2 regions of the Lysinibacillus pakistanensis genome follow, and region 1 is predicted to be linked to the other one. Evidence: riboswitches for the same ligand, from Rfam matches in the RefSeq annotation. Region 1 holds a riboswitch; the other holds the start of a gene.
The links. A riboswitch is a leader RNA that binds a small molecule or an ion and turns the genes downstream of it on or off. The one in region 1 is predicted to bind FMN.

Region 1 (7,666 bases):
TTTCGAACTCCCTTGATTACCATTATTTCACTTGCGACTCTTTTTTATGATTGGCTTTATATTGTGTTAATTTATCGGCTCTATCAAAAAAGAGTTATGTAAAATACGAATAATCGTTTTTATTTAAATAAATATTAGTCATTTTGCTAATTACAATCATATAGCAACGATGTTACAAAGCAAAATAGTAAGCGATGTTGTGAAAGCATGGATGAATAGTGCTGGTCATAGAGCTAAATTCTCAATAAAAGTTACGCAAATAGGCGTAGGACATATGAAGGATGGCAACTACTGAACACAAATGTTTACCATTCTCTGCTATCTGAAGCAGGAGCGGTTCATTTATGAAAATAAATAAAAATGTACAAAAAGCAACACACTATCATTGTCAAACGAATAAGATGTTTCTGTACTATAACGTTAGAGGTAGGTGCTTGCTATTGAAAAAACAGTGGATGGTCGCACTGTTTATGTTATGCACAATTGGATTATTCGGCTGTCAAGGAAAATCGGAGAATGAGAAACAACAAGAGCAAGAAGTGCAAGATTTAGAGCAGGAACAAAAGGAAAACAAACAGGCTGTTACTTATGAGCAAAAGCAACAATTGGAGACTGTTGTGGAAATTGTTGATCCCTCCACAAATGCGGTTATACAAACAATTTCTCCAAATGAAATGGGTTATGAAAGCGATGTACCATCTTATACAAAGGAAATTGAACAATTGGCAAAAGTGCTGGCAAGAGGAAATGGAGATACAGTTGGCTATGATCAGCGCATGATACTTGATAGGATGGATGATAACGGAAAAATAATAAAGGGTAGTCCTTTGATAGTTTTAAAAGAAAAAGAATTGGTAGATAGAATATTAGAGGCTTCAGCATCTGGTGGTAAAGTCATGATGCCACTTTATATAACAGAAAGCGGTTATTATCTGGAAGATATTCCTTATTTGGCGGAAACCGTTGTTGCATCCTATACCACTTATTTTAATAATGCTGATGGAGGAAGAAATAAAAACATCGAATTATCTGCAAAAGCGATTCACAATGTCATTGTTGGAAGCGGGGATTATTTTTCATTTAACACCGTTGTTGGACCAAGGGATGAGGAGAATGGTTATCAGCCTGCACCAGAAATTATAAATAAGAAGCTGGTGATGGGCATTGGTGGTGGTGTTTGCCAAACCTCATCAACTTTATTTAATGCAGTAGATCAGTTACCAATAAAATTTGTGGAACGTCATCATCATTCATTAGATGTTGGCTATGTTCCAAAGGGAAGGGATGCTACGGTATCCTATGGAGGCTTAGATTTTAGGTTTCATAATACAAGTGATGTCCCGTTTTTAATCCAATCTATTTATGGAAAAAATTTTTTAACTGTTGAGATAAGGACAGCGGAAAAATATGTAGAATTATTGAAAAAAACATAATTAATGCTAAAGACACCTCTGCTCAGTGGTGTCTTTTTAAAGGTGTCATGCTATAGTTAAACTGAGGTATTTCAGTATAATAATGGTTCCATCCAGCACGATAAAGAGGGAGAATATTTTATTGATATGACTCTTTCAATTACCTTATATGATGGATGTACCTTAATCGTGTGAATGGGGAAGGGGAAAAGACAATGCATGCAAAGCTGCAGGCAATCATAGACTCAATCGATTTTTACCAGGTAACCTATCCAGAAGATGCTTGTATAATTGTAGCAGATACAGAGAAAGTCATTGCCTATAAGCCAGGAAAACAAGTGGATTTAAAGGTTTGTGTTGGTGATTCTGTAGATAAATATAGTGGAACAACAACTGAAAAGGCACTTAGCTCAGGGAGATTTATCCGAGAAGAGCGAAGTGCTGAGGATTTTGGCATGGCCTATATTGCATCTGCACAGCCTATTTTTGAAGGTGGACAAGTAATTGGTGTTATTAGTTCAATCCTTTCAAATGAAAAAATGGATCACATGCGATTACTAGCAACAGAGCTGTCGAGCTCAGTGGAGGAAATGACTGCGACGAATGAAGAATTAGCAAAGGCAAGTGTAGATGTTTCCGATCGATTAGAGGAACTATCTAGGTTCTCAGAGTCTATGACTGGTGATATTCAACAAATTAATACTATTGTAGATTTAGTCAAAGATTTAGCGATGAAATCGAAAATTCTTGGACTAAATGCATCCATTGAAGCAGCTCGTTCTGGTGAGCATGGACGTGGCTTTGCCGTAGTTGCCACTGAGATTCAAAAAATGTCTCAAAGCAGTACCGAAAGTGCGAATAGCATTACAAACCAATTAGAGAGTATTAAACAAGCCATCGACCAAGTAAATGAATCAGCAAACCAAATTGCCGCATTTACTCAACAGTTTTCGGCTAGCATGTATAAATTAACAGATGCCTATAAAGGTGTTAATAGCACAGCAGAAAAATTAATGCATATTAGTGAAGTGAAAAATTAAAAAGAAGGGTATAGCCAATCCATTTTATGGCCATACCCCCTCTTAGATTAAATAATATCTAAAATTTCCTTTGGAGCATTTACTTTATATTCAGGCTCTTCCTGTTGAATCACCTCAATAGAATCATATCCCCAAGAAACCCAAATAATTGGTACCCCGACTTTTTTACATGCTACAATATCTCTTTGTTCATCCCCTATATATAAAACGTCTGATGCCGTGCTGCTGGAATCCTTTAAAAATTTCTTCAACACTTTATCCTTCCCAAAAATACGATTTGAGCAAAGTACATTTGAAACACATTGAATACCATTCATTTTTAGAAATTCTAAAATATTTTCCTGGGAATTGGACGATATGATAAGGATTTTATAGCCTTTCTTATCAATTTCCGTGAGTACATCCTTGATCCCTTCATAAAGATGAACCTCGTTTAAGGACTGCCGATATAAACGATAAAATTGAGGTAAAATCATAGGTAATTTATACATTGGAAAATCAAATAATTTACTACGCTCTGCCATGGATAATTTTTTTAAGGATTCGATTTCCTTAAACTCTATTCCTTTAAATTTATATTTTTGTGCAAGTGTATTCCAAGCTGACGCAAATACAGCCGTAGAATCAGCCAATGTGCCATCAAAATCAAAGATGATATATTTCATTGAAAATGTTCTCCTTTATGTTCTACTTTTATAGACGCTTCTTCCTTGAAAATGTTACGTATCAAAGAAATCCGATTTAAAGTATTATGACATGATTCTATAGCATATGAAGCAGGTGGTGGTAAATGACTCTGGGTGAGTATTTTTTTCAATATGTTAAATACAAAATGGATATCGCTATGGTAAATATTGTATCGGAAAATGATGCCATTGAATATGAAAAGCATTGACGAATTACAAACAATATTAATGATATAGCAATGCAAGATAGTACAGTTTGTAGGTCTTTTTCTAGCGTTTGCAACATATATCTAATCATGTCGAATTATGTAGTTTGAATGTAATATTGGAAGGAGGTCACGATATGATTCCGAAATATCCTTATATTGGATATGAAACGAAGTGTAAGCAAGTTCCCATCACATTCCCTCCGCAGCATCAAGATATACAGCCAGGGCTAGAATATGTTATGCAACCAATTCCTATTTCTGACAATCCGGCATACAAAGGAAGTGGAAAATTACAGGGGAAAATCGCCATAATTACTGGGGGAGAAAGTGGAATTGGTCGTGCTGTTGCTATTGGGTTTGCAAAGGAAGGAGCTCATATGACTATTACCTATATGCCACATGAACGATCTGATGCAGAAGCAACGAAGCAAATGGTGGAGGCATGGGCAGTCCATTCTATTGATTGAAGGGGACTTACGTCATCCTGAGTTTTCTAAGGAAGTAGTAAGAAAAACGATGGACTGTTTTGGTAAGCTAGATATACTGATTTTAAATCAAGGTGTCCAATTTCCGCAGCAAAGCATTTTGGATATCTCAAATGAACAATTGTATGATACGTTTGAAACCAATATTTTTCCGCATTTTCATATGACAAAGGCAGGATTACCTTATATGAAGCAGGGTGGGGAAATTATTTCCACTGCTTCCGTGACAGCTTACGCTGGGGCTCCGTTACTTGTCGATTATTCCTCCACGAAAGGAGCGATTGTCTCTTTCACTAGGTCTTTATCCTTACAATTAGCGAGAAAGGGAATACGAGTGAATGCAGTTGCCCCTGGCCCAATTTGGACACCACTAATTGTCTCTAGCTATTCAGCAGAATATGTCAAAACATTTGGCTTAGAAACACCGATGAAGCGAGCAGGTCAGCCATTTGAGCTTGCACCTACTTATATTTATTTAGCTTCTGATGATTCTTCTTTTGTTACTGGTCAGGTTTTGCACGTCAATGGTGGCATCATGACGGAAACATAAGTATCTATTTGCTATTATAAATAGCAGATATATTGCTAAGGGAGAAATGATATGGAAAATACTCGACCTATTGATAAACTATTAGATTTTGCTAAAAAGGATGAACGCATTCGAGTAGTAGGAATGGAGGGTTCAAGAACAAATCACAATGTGCCAAGGGATGATTTTCAGGATTATGATATTTCCTTTGTTGTAACTGATATGGCAGCTTTTCTTGAAAATAATAAATGGATTGATTTCTTAGGCGAGCGATTAATAACACAAACCCCAGAGGATATGGAATTATTTCCACCAGAACTAGGCAATTGGTTTTCCTATTTAATGTTATTTATCGATCATTCAAAAATTGATTTGACTCTAGTCCCTATTGAAGAATTGGAGCTTTATCTTGAAAATGATGGACTTTTAGAAATCATTCTGGATAAAGACCAGCGCTGTTTAAATGTTCCTGAAGCAACAGATGTTACGTATCATGTACAAAAGCCAAGTGCACGTTCATTTGACGATTGTTGCAATGAATTTTGGATGGTTTCAACTTATGTAGTAAAAGGCATTTGTCGCAATGAGCTTCTTTTTGCCAATTACCATTTTGAACATATTTTACGGGAAGAATTACTTCGAATGCTATCTTGGCGAGTTGGCTTTGAAACAGAATTTAGCTTAAGTGTTGGCAAACGTTATAAGTATATATCTCAGTATTTACATGCAGAGGAAGTTTCACAATTGATGGGGACCTTTGAGTTATCCTCTAAAAAAGCTATATGGCAAGCATTATTACTAGCCTTTGATTTATTCGCAAAGGCATCACAGCAAGTGGCTACAAGGCTTGAAGTAGAATATCCTGTTTATGAAAAGAATATAAGAGTGTATGTGGATGAAGTTTATCAGAAATTTTTAGTAAACAATTTTGTGGATAATATTATAAAATAGTGTTATCGTATGATTAAGCTAAATAAAAATCCTTCGGGGTAGGGTGAAATTCCCAATCGGCGGTGATGAAGCAATTCAAAGTCCGTGAGCGAAAGCTGATTTGGTGCAAATCCAAAACCGACAGTGACAGTCTGGATGGGAGAAGGGTAAAAGTGCAATCTTTTTAAATTCGAATGAATTTATAAGGATTATTTGATTATGCTTTTATGTTAACTACTTCCCATCGTTTAGATTGGGAGGTTTTTTTATTTAGTGAAAAAATTAAATAGCTGCATGTTCTTCGGGGTAGGGTGAAATTCCCAATCGGCGGTGATGAAGCAGTTCAAAGTCCGTGAGCGAAAGCTGATTTGGTGCAAATCCAAAACCGACAGTGATAGTCTGGATGGGAGAAGAACGATGAGATGGCGGCCTATGAAAAATATGGGATTTCATAAGGTTTATTTGCTGACGTCTTATTTATATAAACTCCCAAACCCCTTTCAAGCGAAGGGGGTTTTTTCTTTGATGGGATAGAACGCTTAAAGTGATTGATAGCATTAGAAAAGCGAAGGATTGACCTCAAAAACTTGATGGATAGAATCCCAAAACCGATGGATAGAGCCTTTAACGCGTAGAAAGAAAGTAGGTGGAAAAATGTTTACAGGGATTATTGAGGATATTGGCACAGTGAAAACCTTGCAAACAGATCAGCAAAGTATGAAAATAACGATTCTTTCAGCAAAAATGATAGAGGATGTAAAGCTCGGAGACAGTATAGCTGTCAATGGCGTTTGTTTAACAGTGACAAATTTTACGGATCAAGAGCTAACGATGGATGTCATGCCAGAAACGGTGAAGGCAACAAATTTGCAGCAGCTTGCTGTAGGAGACCCAGTTAACTTAGAGCGTGCCATGCCTGCAAATGGAAGATTTGGTGGCCATTTTGTAGCAGGGCATGTGGATGGAGTAGGGAAAATAGTACGTAAACGACCATTAGCAAACGCAGTTTATATCGATATTGAGCTATCCGAGGATTTAACAAACTATTGTATTCCAAAAGGCTCCATTACGATTGATGGTACGAGCTTAACGCTTTTTCACGTTGAGCAAAAAAGTGTCACAGTATCACTGATACCACACACGTATAAAGAAACTATTTTAGGTATGAAGAAAATTGGCGCTCCAGTGAATATTGAAACGGATTTAGTTGGAAAATACATTTTGCACCAGCTAAAGCATAGTCAGGAAGCACCAACTATTACGAGAGACTTTTTAGCACAAAACGGATTTTAACAAAAAGTGAGGAGGTGCCAATATTGCTGCATACAATTGAAGAAGCAATAGAGGATTTAAAACAGGGCAAGATGATTATTGTAGTAGACGATGAGGATCGAGAAAATGAAGGAGATTTATTGGCTTTAGCAGAGTATATGACACCTGATACGATAAACTTTATGGCGACATATGGAAGAGGACTTATTTGCACACCAATTACACAGCAGCTCGCACAAAAATTAGCCTTACAACCGATGGTAAGTAATAATACAGACAATCATCAAACAGCATTTACCGTTAGTATCGACTATATGGATACAACGACAGGAATAAGCGCCTTTGAACGCGCAATGACAATTAAAAAAATGATTGAACCACAAGCGAAGGCAAATGATTTTCGTAGACCAGGCCATGTATTTCCGCTAATCGCAAAGGAGAATGGTGTGTTAGAGCGTAGGGGTCACACTGAAGCAACCATTGATTTAGCTAAGCTTTGCCACAGTATCCCCGCAGGCATTATTTGTGAAATTATGGGGGACGATGGAAAAATGCTACGCTTCAATGAACTAGTCAACTATGCAGCGCATCATCAGCTAAAAATAATTTCAATTGAAGAATTGGCGTTATATCGCCAGCAAAATCTCAAAATGACAATTTAAAAAAGGAGAATTTAGAAATGGGTAAAACATTTGAAGCACAATTAATTGGTACAGACTTAAAAATTGCTATCGTAGTAGGTCGATTCAATGAATTTATAACAAGTAAGTTATTAGACGGAGCCCTCGATGGTTTAAAGCGTCACGGTGTAGATGAGGACTTTATTGATGTAGCATGGGTTCCTGGTGCATTTGAGGTTCCATTTATTGCAAAACAGCTTGCAGAAACAAAGAAATACGATGCTATCATTGGTTTAGGAACAGTGATCCGTGGCTCGACAACACATTATGACTATGTATGCAATGAATCGGCAAAAGGAATCGCCAACGTATCATTAACAACAGATGTACCTGTCATTTTTGGCATTGTGACAACTGAAAATATTGAGCAAGCTATTGAGCGTGCAGGTACAAAATCAGGCAATAAAGGCTATGATTCCGCAA
Region 2 (7,666 bases), 290 kb from region 1:
ACTCCTTAGGTGTTCAACAAGCTATTCATGACATTTCTCGCATCATTGAAGACGCTGCGGCTGCAACAGAGGAAATCGCCGCTACCTCCGAGGAGCAATATGCAACCGTAGCTGAGATAACACAAAACTCAGATGAATTAGCAACAATTGCTGATAAATTACAAAACGAAGTCAATAAATTTAAGTTTTAATTAAGGCTTAACATGATACTATGTGTGTTAGAATCAGTGGGAGTTTATTAAAACAATTTGCTTATACGGACATTCACGACTCCCACAATGCCAAATATAAATTATTCGATAAACATGAAAAGGAAAGTGGAGGCGCTATAGTATGAATCAGAAGAAAATTGCGATGGATGTTGGCACAAAGGCTGATTATATCTTAATTGCATTTACTGGCGATTTAGAATACGGGCTGATTGAGGATATAAAAAAAGATCTTCAATCGCTTAATTTAGAAACAAAGCATGGCTATATTATCGATATGCAAAAAGTAACTAATATTGATAGTACTGGCTTTGGAATGATTGTCAACTTTGCCAAAAAAGTATCTTTAAAAGAAAAGAAAATCGCCATTATTGTCGTCGATGATTTCATCCGCAACTTATTCGCTATTTCACAGGTTGATAAAGTTTTTCCTATTACAAACAGCGAAGAGCAAGCAAGAAAGATGATTAAAGAAGACTGGTTAGGAGAATTATCACTTAACGAATATTAACCCTATCGTTGCCCCCATTATTACAATAGGGTGTATTCCTGAGAATGGAATACACCCCTGCTTTTTTAATATTGTAAAAGCATATTTAGTAAAACAACAAGAATAACTATCGGTACTACAATTAACATTAATAATCGATATGTAGAATAGTACCCCTGCCCCATCTGACTTCCCATCAGTAATTCCTTCTTCACAAATTCTTTATCGGCTATATGTGCAATAAAGAAAGCTATTAATAAATTTCCTAATGGAAGCATTAAATTCGATACTAGAAAATCTGTCGTATCAAAAATTGTTTTCCCGAAGAATGATACATCAGCTAAGGTACTAGATGACAGTGCTGCTGGAATTGCAGCAATAAAGACTACCATACCTAATAATAGTGTTAATGCTGAGCGAGACATTCGCCCCTTTTCTATAAATGCTGCCACGATAATTTCATATAAACTGAAGGAAGATGTTAACGTTGCAAATAAAAATAGTAATAAAAACAACGCTAAGAATACTTCACCAAATGGCATTTGGCTAAATGCTGTCGGTAGCACCATAAACAGTAAGCCTGGTCCAGAAGCTGGCTCTAAATCAAAGGCAAATACCACCGGGAAAATCGCTAATCCTGCTAAAAACGATACAAGTACCGTTAAAAGAACAACTGAGCCCGCCGAGTTAGGTAAGCTTACATCCTTCTTTAAATAGGAGCTGTAGGTCACAAGACAGGAAAATCCTACTGCTAAGCCAAAGAAGGATTGTCCTAACGCTTCTAAAATAGCCTTTCCCGTAATATTAGAGAAGTCTGGCCATAAGAAAAATTTCACACCCTCCATTGCCCCGTCTAATGTTACTGCTCGGACAACAAGTACAATAAACATAATAAACAATAGTGGCATCATAAACTTATTGGCCTTTTCTATACCATTTTGTACACCAAGAGATATCACTAGTACATTAGCTAGCGTAAATAACCCTAAACCAAGTAATGTAATCCAAGGCGTACCTATAATCTTTCCAAATAGTTCACTAGGGTTATTAGCGGGATCAATAACTGTTCCAGCCACACCAAGACCACTATAAATAAAAATCCAACCACCCACAACACTATAAAAAGTTAATAATAAAAAACAACCCAGTACACCCATGCGGCCAATCCATGCCCAGCCTGGCTTCGTTGGTGCCACTTTTTTATAGGCAGTGACCGCCTCAGATTGGGTGCCACGACCTAACACATATTCTGATAATAGCATCGGTAAACCAATTAACAACGTAAATAGAACAAAGACTAGGAAAAATGCTCCCCCACCACTTTGACCAGTAACATATGGAAGCTTCCAAATTGCCCCTAATCCGATTGCTGCACCTGCTGATGCCAAAATAAAGCCTAGTTTACTAGACCATTGTCCCTTTTTCTCACTCATCTCTTCAAACTCCTCTAGCATTTCTAAACTCTTTCTTAATTCTACATGAAATTACTGGGCTCGACTAGATTAAGTTCATTTGATGAATCTATCCATTATTTCAAAGATTCTATCCTTCACTTTCGCATTTCTATCCATTACTTCAAGCGTTCTATCCCTCACTTTCGCATTTCTATCCATAAAAAAACCTCGAGCCTATGAAATCACTCGAGGTTATATATAATCTTATTTTGTTAAATACATATGACGCTGTCGATCAATCCATTTGCGCATAGTTGTAAATAATAAAGCCATGATAACAGTTAATAAAATACCTTTGACAATATTAAATGGCAAGATTCCAGCCACAATCATTGTATATAATGAATCCCCTACAACAGGCTCCATCCCTAAAAAGTACGTGTACATCGGTAAAAATACAGCATAGTTAAGAACACTCATACCAACCGCCATAACGATTGTTCCTGCTGCCAAGCCCCCAATAAGACCCCCAATGTTTTTAAAACGCTTAAAAATAAAGGATACTGGTAAAATAAATAAAATACCTGTTGTGAAGTTAGCGATATGTCCTACTGGTACTCCCGTTGGCGTGCCTGAGAAAATCCAATCCAATACATTTTTAAATAACTCTACTAGAATTCCCGCTACAGGTCCCATAGTGATGGCTGCTAATAATGCAGGCATATCACTGAAATCCACTTCCAAAAACGCTGGGAATGGTGGAATTGGAAAATTAAATAGCATTAATAAAAACGAAATACTGCTCAGCATGCCAATCGTAATAAACGATTGAAGTTTAACATTTTTCTTCATTGAAAACTCTCTCCTCTTTGCTGATTCAATCTCGCAAGAAGAAAGGCTACGACCTAATCATATGTTATTCACGAAAAAACCCTTATGCATTTTTCGCATAAGGGAGAATAGGCATGATTAATAAACGCCATTAATTAGCTATTTTTGAGCGGACTTTAAAGCCATATTGAAAAAACGCTCGTTCATAGCCAATGTAAAATAACAAATGACGATCGTACCTCCATCTTCTCCCATCCAGACTCTAACTGTCGGCCTTGGAATTACACCAAGTCAGCCATGCAAAAAACTTTGCACAGGTCGCGGGCTGAAGAGTCTTTGGTAAATCATTCGAGCCAATGTTTTTCACATTAGCGATTTACAACTCTATTACCGCCGGTCGGGATTTTCACCCTGCCCCGAAGATGAATCAATATATTATTTTTGTTCTACAGCTTTACTATAATGAATTATTTAGAAAAAGTAAATAGTTCTGCTTAAAAAATCCTATTAGATTTGTATGTTTTATGGACAGTTAGATGATTTATCAAAATCAATAAGGAGTATTCTCGTCCCACTGTCGATGTATGAGAATACTCCTTAAACTTCACCATAAAGTTCTATGGTGTCTCCATATATTGCTTGTTTGGGCCAACTGGCTTGGGTAGGAAATTTTTAAAATCAAAGCCTTCCCAGCTTTCCTGAACTACATTATCTAGGCGTAATTGTTTATCAAAGCTTGCAGCCGTTAGCATCATTGCTTCGATTAATTGTGTTGCTCGAACTGGGTCCATTGATGTTAAATCAAGAGGATCTTTAAAGGTTACAATTACACCCTCAGCAACCTCTTGCACAGTATAAGTCACATTTTCTGGAACGACAGGAACATAAACATCATCATTTTTATTGCGCATAACCGTAATCGCTTCTGTTACCGAGGAAAAAGTTTGACGAAAATCAGGTGATAAATATTCAGCCCCATTATCATGGTCCTTATATAAGTAATAATTAAAATGACTCGGACCTGTTAACGACATGGCCTTACTCGGCTCTCCTTCTTGAGAGAACTCGTATGGCGTACCATCTGCGTTTTCAAACTCAACCTCTGTATATTCAGAGTCTGAAAATGTATCCTGCAAGGTTCCCTTGTACTCATTCACAGGTGCAGAAGCTACATCATAATCATTTTTCTCAGGTAAAACATGAATCAACTTATCATCCTTTTCCTTCAATTCACCTTGATATGGATGATAGTTAGTAAAGCCTTTTGCTTCCTCTTCAATTTGTGGTGCATACTTTTTATACATTTGTAATGTAGAAGGTTTTTCTTTCCCAAAATCTTCTTCAACTCGCTCATTGGGAATAACATATGTCATTGGTACACTTTCTACATCTCTGCTTGCTAAACCAATGCGGAAGACAACGGCATCCGTTAAGTCTTCCTCATACACCGAGGTACGTAAAGACATAATTTTAGCATGTTCTGCAACAATGCTCGAATCCAAAAAATTATCATGATTTTCAGCACTTTTGGCAGCTGGCGCATCTTCCATAGTAGAATATGGTGCAATGTCAGGTGCCGTCGCCTGATCTAGCTTAGAATGATTATTATTCATAAACATAGAGCCTACACCTACTGTTAATGCGAAAACAGCGGCAACACTCATAAAGATTGGCCATTTACGGTTTTTGGGCTTTGTTGTTTCTGTACTTTGCTGTTGTTCTTGGGCTGACATTTCTTCTATTGGCTGCTGGATGGCTTCTTGTAGATGAACATTATCCTGCAAGCGGGCATCTGCCAATAATCGATTTAATATTTCTTCTTTAGAACGGCGGTCAGAAAGCTTAGGGGCATTGTTCAATACATGTTCTAGCTGGTCATCATCAAACTGGTTATGTGTCATTGCCGTTTCGCCTCCTGTTCTCTAACCTGTTGTAGCTGTTGCCTCAAAAATTTGATGGCACGATGCTGCGTCGTTTTTACCTTCGCTTCTGTCCAATCTAGTATTTGTGCTGTTTCTGCAATCGATAAATCTTGAAAGTAGCGCATAATGATAACCATTTTTTGGTCTCCTGTACAGTTTTCAAGTGCAGACTCTACCTGCATAAATTCATCACTGGCTTCCAACATATCTTCCGGTGATGGTGTGTTTGAATGGAGCTGTTCCGTTTCCCAGTCAAAAAAATCAAGTGAATGCTTCTGGCGTACTGCCTGCTTCCGAAAGTGATCAATTGCAACATTTTTAGCAATGGCAAATAGCCATGTCTTTTCACTGCTATTTCCTGCAAATTGATCGTATGAGCGCAACACTCGTACATAAACCTCGTGCGCTAAATCTTCAGCAAGTGTACGGTTTTTTACTAAATAAATAAGAAACTGGAACACGTCTTGATGGTATGCATCGTATAGTCGATGGAACACGGAGTCATTCAATGCACTCCACCCCCGTTCTATAATATTTGTCGTCTTTATGTTTACAGAAGTTACAGCCAATTAATACCACTAAAAGGCAATAATATGAATTACTCGAAAGGTAAATAAAACGTAAAGGTCGTACCCTCTTTCAGCACACTGTCTACCATAATAGTTCCTGAATGTGCCTTTACAATATTTCTAGCAATAGCTAAACCTAGGCCAGTTCCGCCTTTAGAACGCGTTCGGGCTTTGTCGGCTTTATAAAATCGTTCAAAAACATAAGGTAAGTCATCATGTGGAATGCCATGTCCTGTATCCTGAACAGATATTTTTGCAAATGTTGGCTCCTGCTCAATTTTGACAGTAACTGACCCTTCATCGGTATGACGGAGTGCGTTGTCAACTAAATTGGTTAATACTTGTTCAATCCGATCCTCGTCAATACTTATCCTAGCGTCATCATTAAATTCACTATCAAATAGTAGACGAACATGCTTCTCTTTAGCGACTTGAGCAAATTTTTGTGTTATCCGTTCAAATGTAGAATTAATTGGGAGCTCATCCTTATAAAGTGTCATATGCCCCGATTCCATACGAGCTAGATCCAATAAATCTGTTACTAGACGTCCCATACGCTTCGATTCATCATAGATAATTTTTGTTATCTCGTTACGTTCTTCCTGATCCTGAATAAAATCATCATCCATTAAGGCCTCAGAATAGCCCTGAAGCATTGAAATTGGCGTTCTAAGCTCATGGGATACATTAGCTATGAAATCTGAACGCAGCTTTTCTAAGCGATGCTGCTCTGTCATATCACGAATAACAGCAACTGCTCCACGTATCAATTCCCCACTATAAAGAGGACTAATCGTAAACGTATAATAATTTCCATCCATCTCAATTTCTTCTTCCAATTTATCCTCAAACATCAGAACATGATCCAGCATATGGTATAGCTCTGGTGGAATTGGCTTCGCACTTTGAGAGCCTTTATTAACAAACCATTTTTGCATTAAACGCTCTGCTGGTGGGTTACTTAATAATATTGTACGATCCCGATTAAATGTAATGACTGCATCTGTCATCGATGTCAAAATATTCGAAAGTTGTTCATTTTCCTGATTGATTACTTCTAGATTATGCTTTAATTGTCGCCCCATTTGATTAAAGGCAACGGCAAGCTGACCAATTTCATCATTTTGTGTAGTTGGCATTTTTGCTTCAAAATTCCCTTTTGAAATTTCAAACGCTAATTCACGCATTTTACGCAATGGCGAGGTAATACGTGAGGATAGGAAAAAGGCAAAGAATGTCGTCAGCACAAAGGCTATAAAGGCAGATAAAAAGACAATTTTAGTTGTTTCTTTCGATGTTTTATGAAGTGCATCCGGACTTTGATATATAAAGACAGCACCATGCACCGCATTCTCTACATTTAATGGGAAGCCAAGGACAACATACGATTCTATTTTTTCCTTTTCTGTAGATGATGGCATCATCATTTCTTTCGTAATTGGTTCATCTGATTGGAAAATTTTATGGAAGGATTTATTCGCTAATATTGTATCCTGTATTTCTTTTTTATTAACACCCTCCTGTAAAGCAAACGATACTTCGTTATCACCAGTAGCAATAAGGGCATTCGTGCTTTCGGGTAAAATATCTTTTAATAATTCCGACGTTGACTCTGCTGTTTCATTATCATCTACTATACTTGCTACTGTTGCAGCAGTTTGACGTAACGAAATCTCTGCTTGCTGCATATGGTAATTTTGTAGAAATTCGAGCATCAAAACCGTGAAAACAAATAATACAAATGAAACGAGAAGCAATATGGTTACCCATAGCTTCCCGACAACACTATTCCATATTCTATTCATTGACAACCTCAAATTTGTAGCCAACGCCCCAAACAGTGACAATCATCTTTGCAGCGTTTTCAGATACTCGATTAAGCTTTTCACGTAAGCGCTTAACATGGGTATCCACGGTACGTAAATCTCCAAAGAAATCATAATGCCACACTTCTTTAAGTAATTGTTCACGGTCAAATACTTTATCTGGTGATTTCGCTAGGAAATAAAGCAATTCATACTCCTTCGGTGTTAAATTTACCTCAATTCCCTCTGCTGTTACACGATGGGCATCATGATCAATCATTAAATGCTGGAATACAACCAAATCTTTAGAGGAGGATGCATTTGTCGAAGGTGAGAATGCCTGTGAACGGCGTAAAATAGCCTTCACACGTAATACTACCTCACGTGGACTAAATGGTTTTACAATATAATCATCTGCCCCAAGCTCAAAGCCCTGTACACGGTTT

Region 2: linked by a shared signal. The riboswitch ahead of QNH24_RS06805 (ECF transporter S component) and the one ahead of ribE (riboflavin synthase) in region 1 are both predicted to bind FMN.

Annotation. Positions count from the first base shown of each region.
Region 1 covers NZ_CP126101.1:1,728,618-1,736,283, forward strand. The annotation lists gene QNH24_RS08180 (transmembrane-type terpene cyclase) at 1-102, shown strand, start outside; gene QNH24_RS08190 (VanW family protein) at 441-1,433, shown strand; gene QNH24_RS08195 (methyl-accepting chemotaxis protein) at 1,628-2,452, shown strand; gene QNH24_RS08200 (HAD hydrolase-like protein) at 2,500-3,117, opposite strand; partial or broken gene QNH24_RS08205 (SDR family oxidoreductase) at 3,482-4,382, shown strand; gene QNH24_RS08210 (aminoglycoside 6-adenylyltransferase) at 4,434-5,312, shown strand; FMN riboswitch at 5,338-5,463, shown strand; FMN riboswitch at 5,585-5,710, shown strand; gene ribE (riboflavin synthase) at 5,946-6,584, shown strand; partial or broken gene ribB (3,4-dihydroxy-2-butanone-4-phosphate synthase) at 6,608-7,207, shown strand; gene ribH (6,7-dimethyl-8-ribityllumazine synthase) at 7,243-7,666, shown strand, end outside.
Region 2 covers NZ_CP126101.1:1,443,549-1,451,214, reverse strand. The annotation lists gene QNH24_RS06820 (methyl-accepting chemotaxis protein) at 1-191, shown strand, start outside; gene QNH24_RS06815 (STAS domain-containing protein) at 334-720, shown strand; gene QNH24_RS06810 (sodium-dependent transporter) at 786-2,132, opposite strand; gene QNH24_RS06805 (ECF transporter S component) at 2,358-2,945, opposite strand; FMN riboswitch at 3,164-3,352, opposite strand; gene QNH24_RS06800 (RNA polymerase subunit sigma) at 3,542-4,825, opposite strand; gene sigX (RNA polymerase sigma factor SigX) at 4,822-5,355, opposite strand; gene QNH24_RS06790 (ATP-binding protein) at 5,445-7,220, opposite strand; gene QNH24_RS06785 (response regulator transcription factor) at 7,213-7,666, opposite strand, start outside.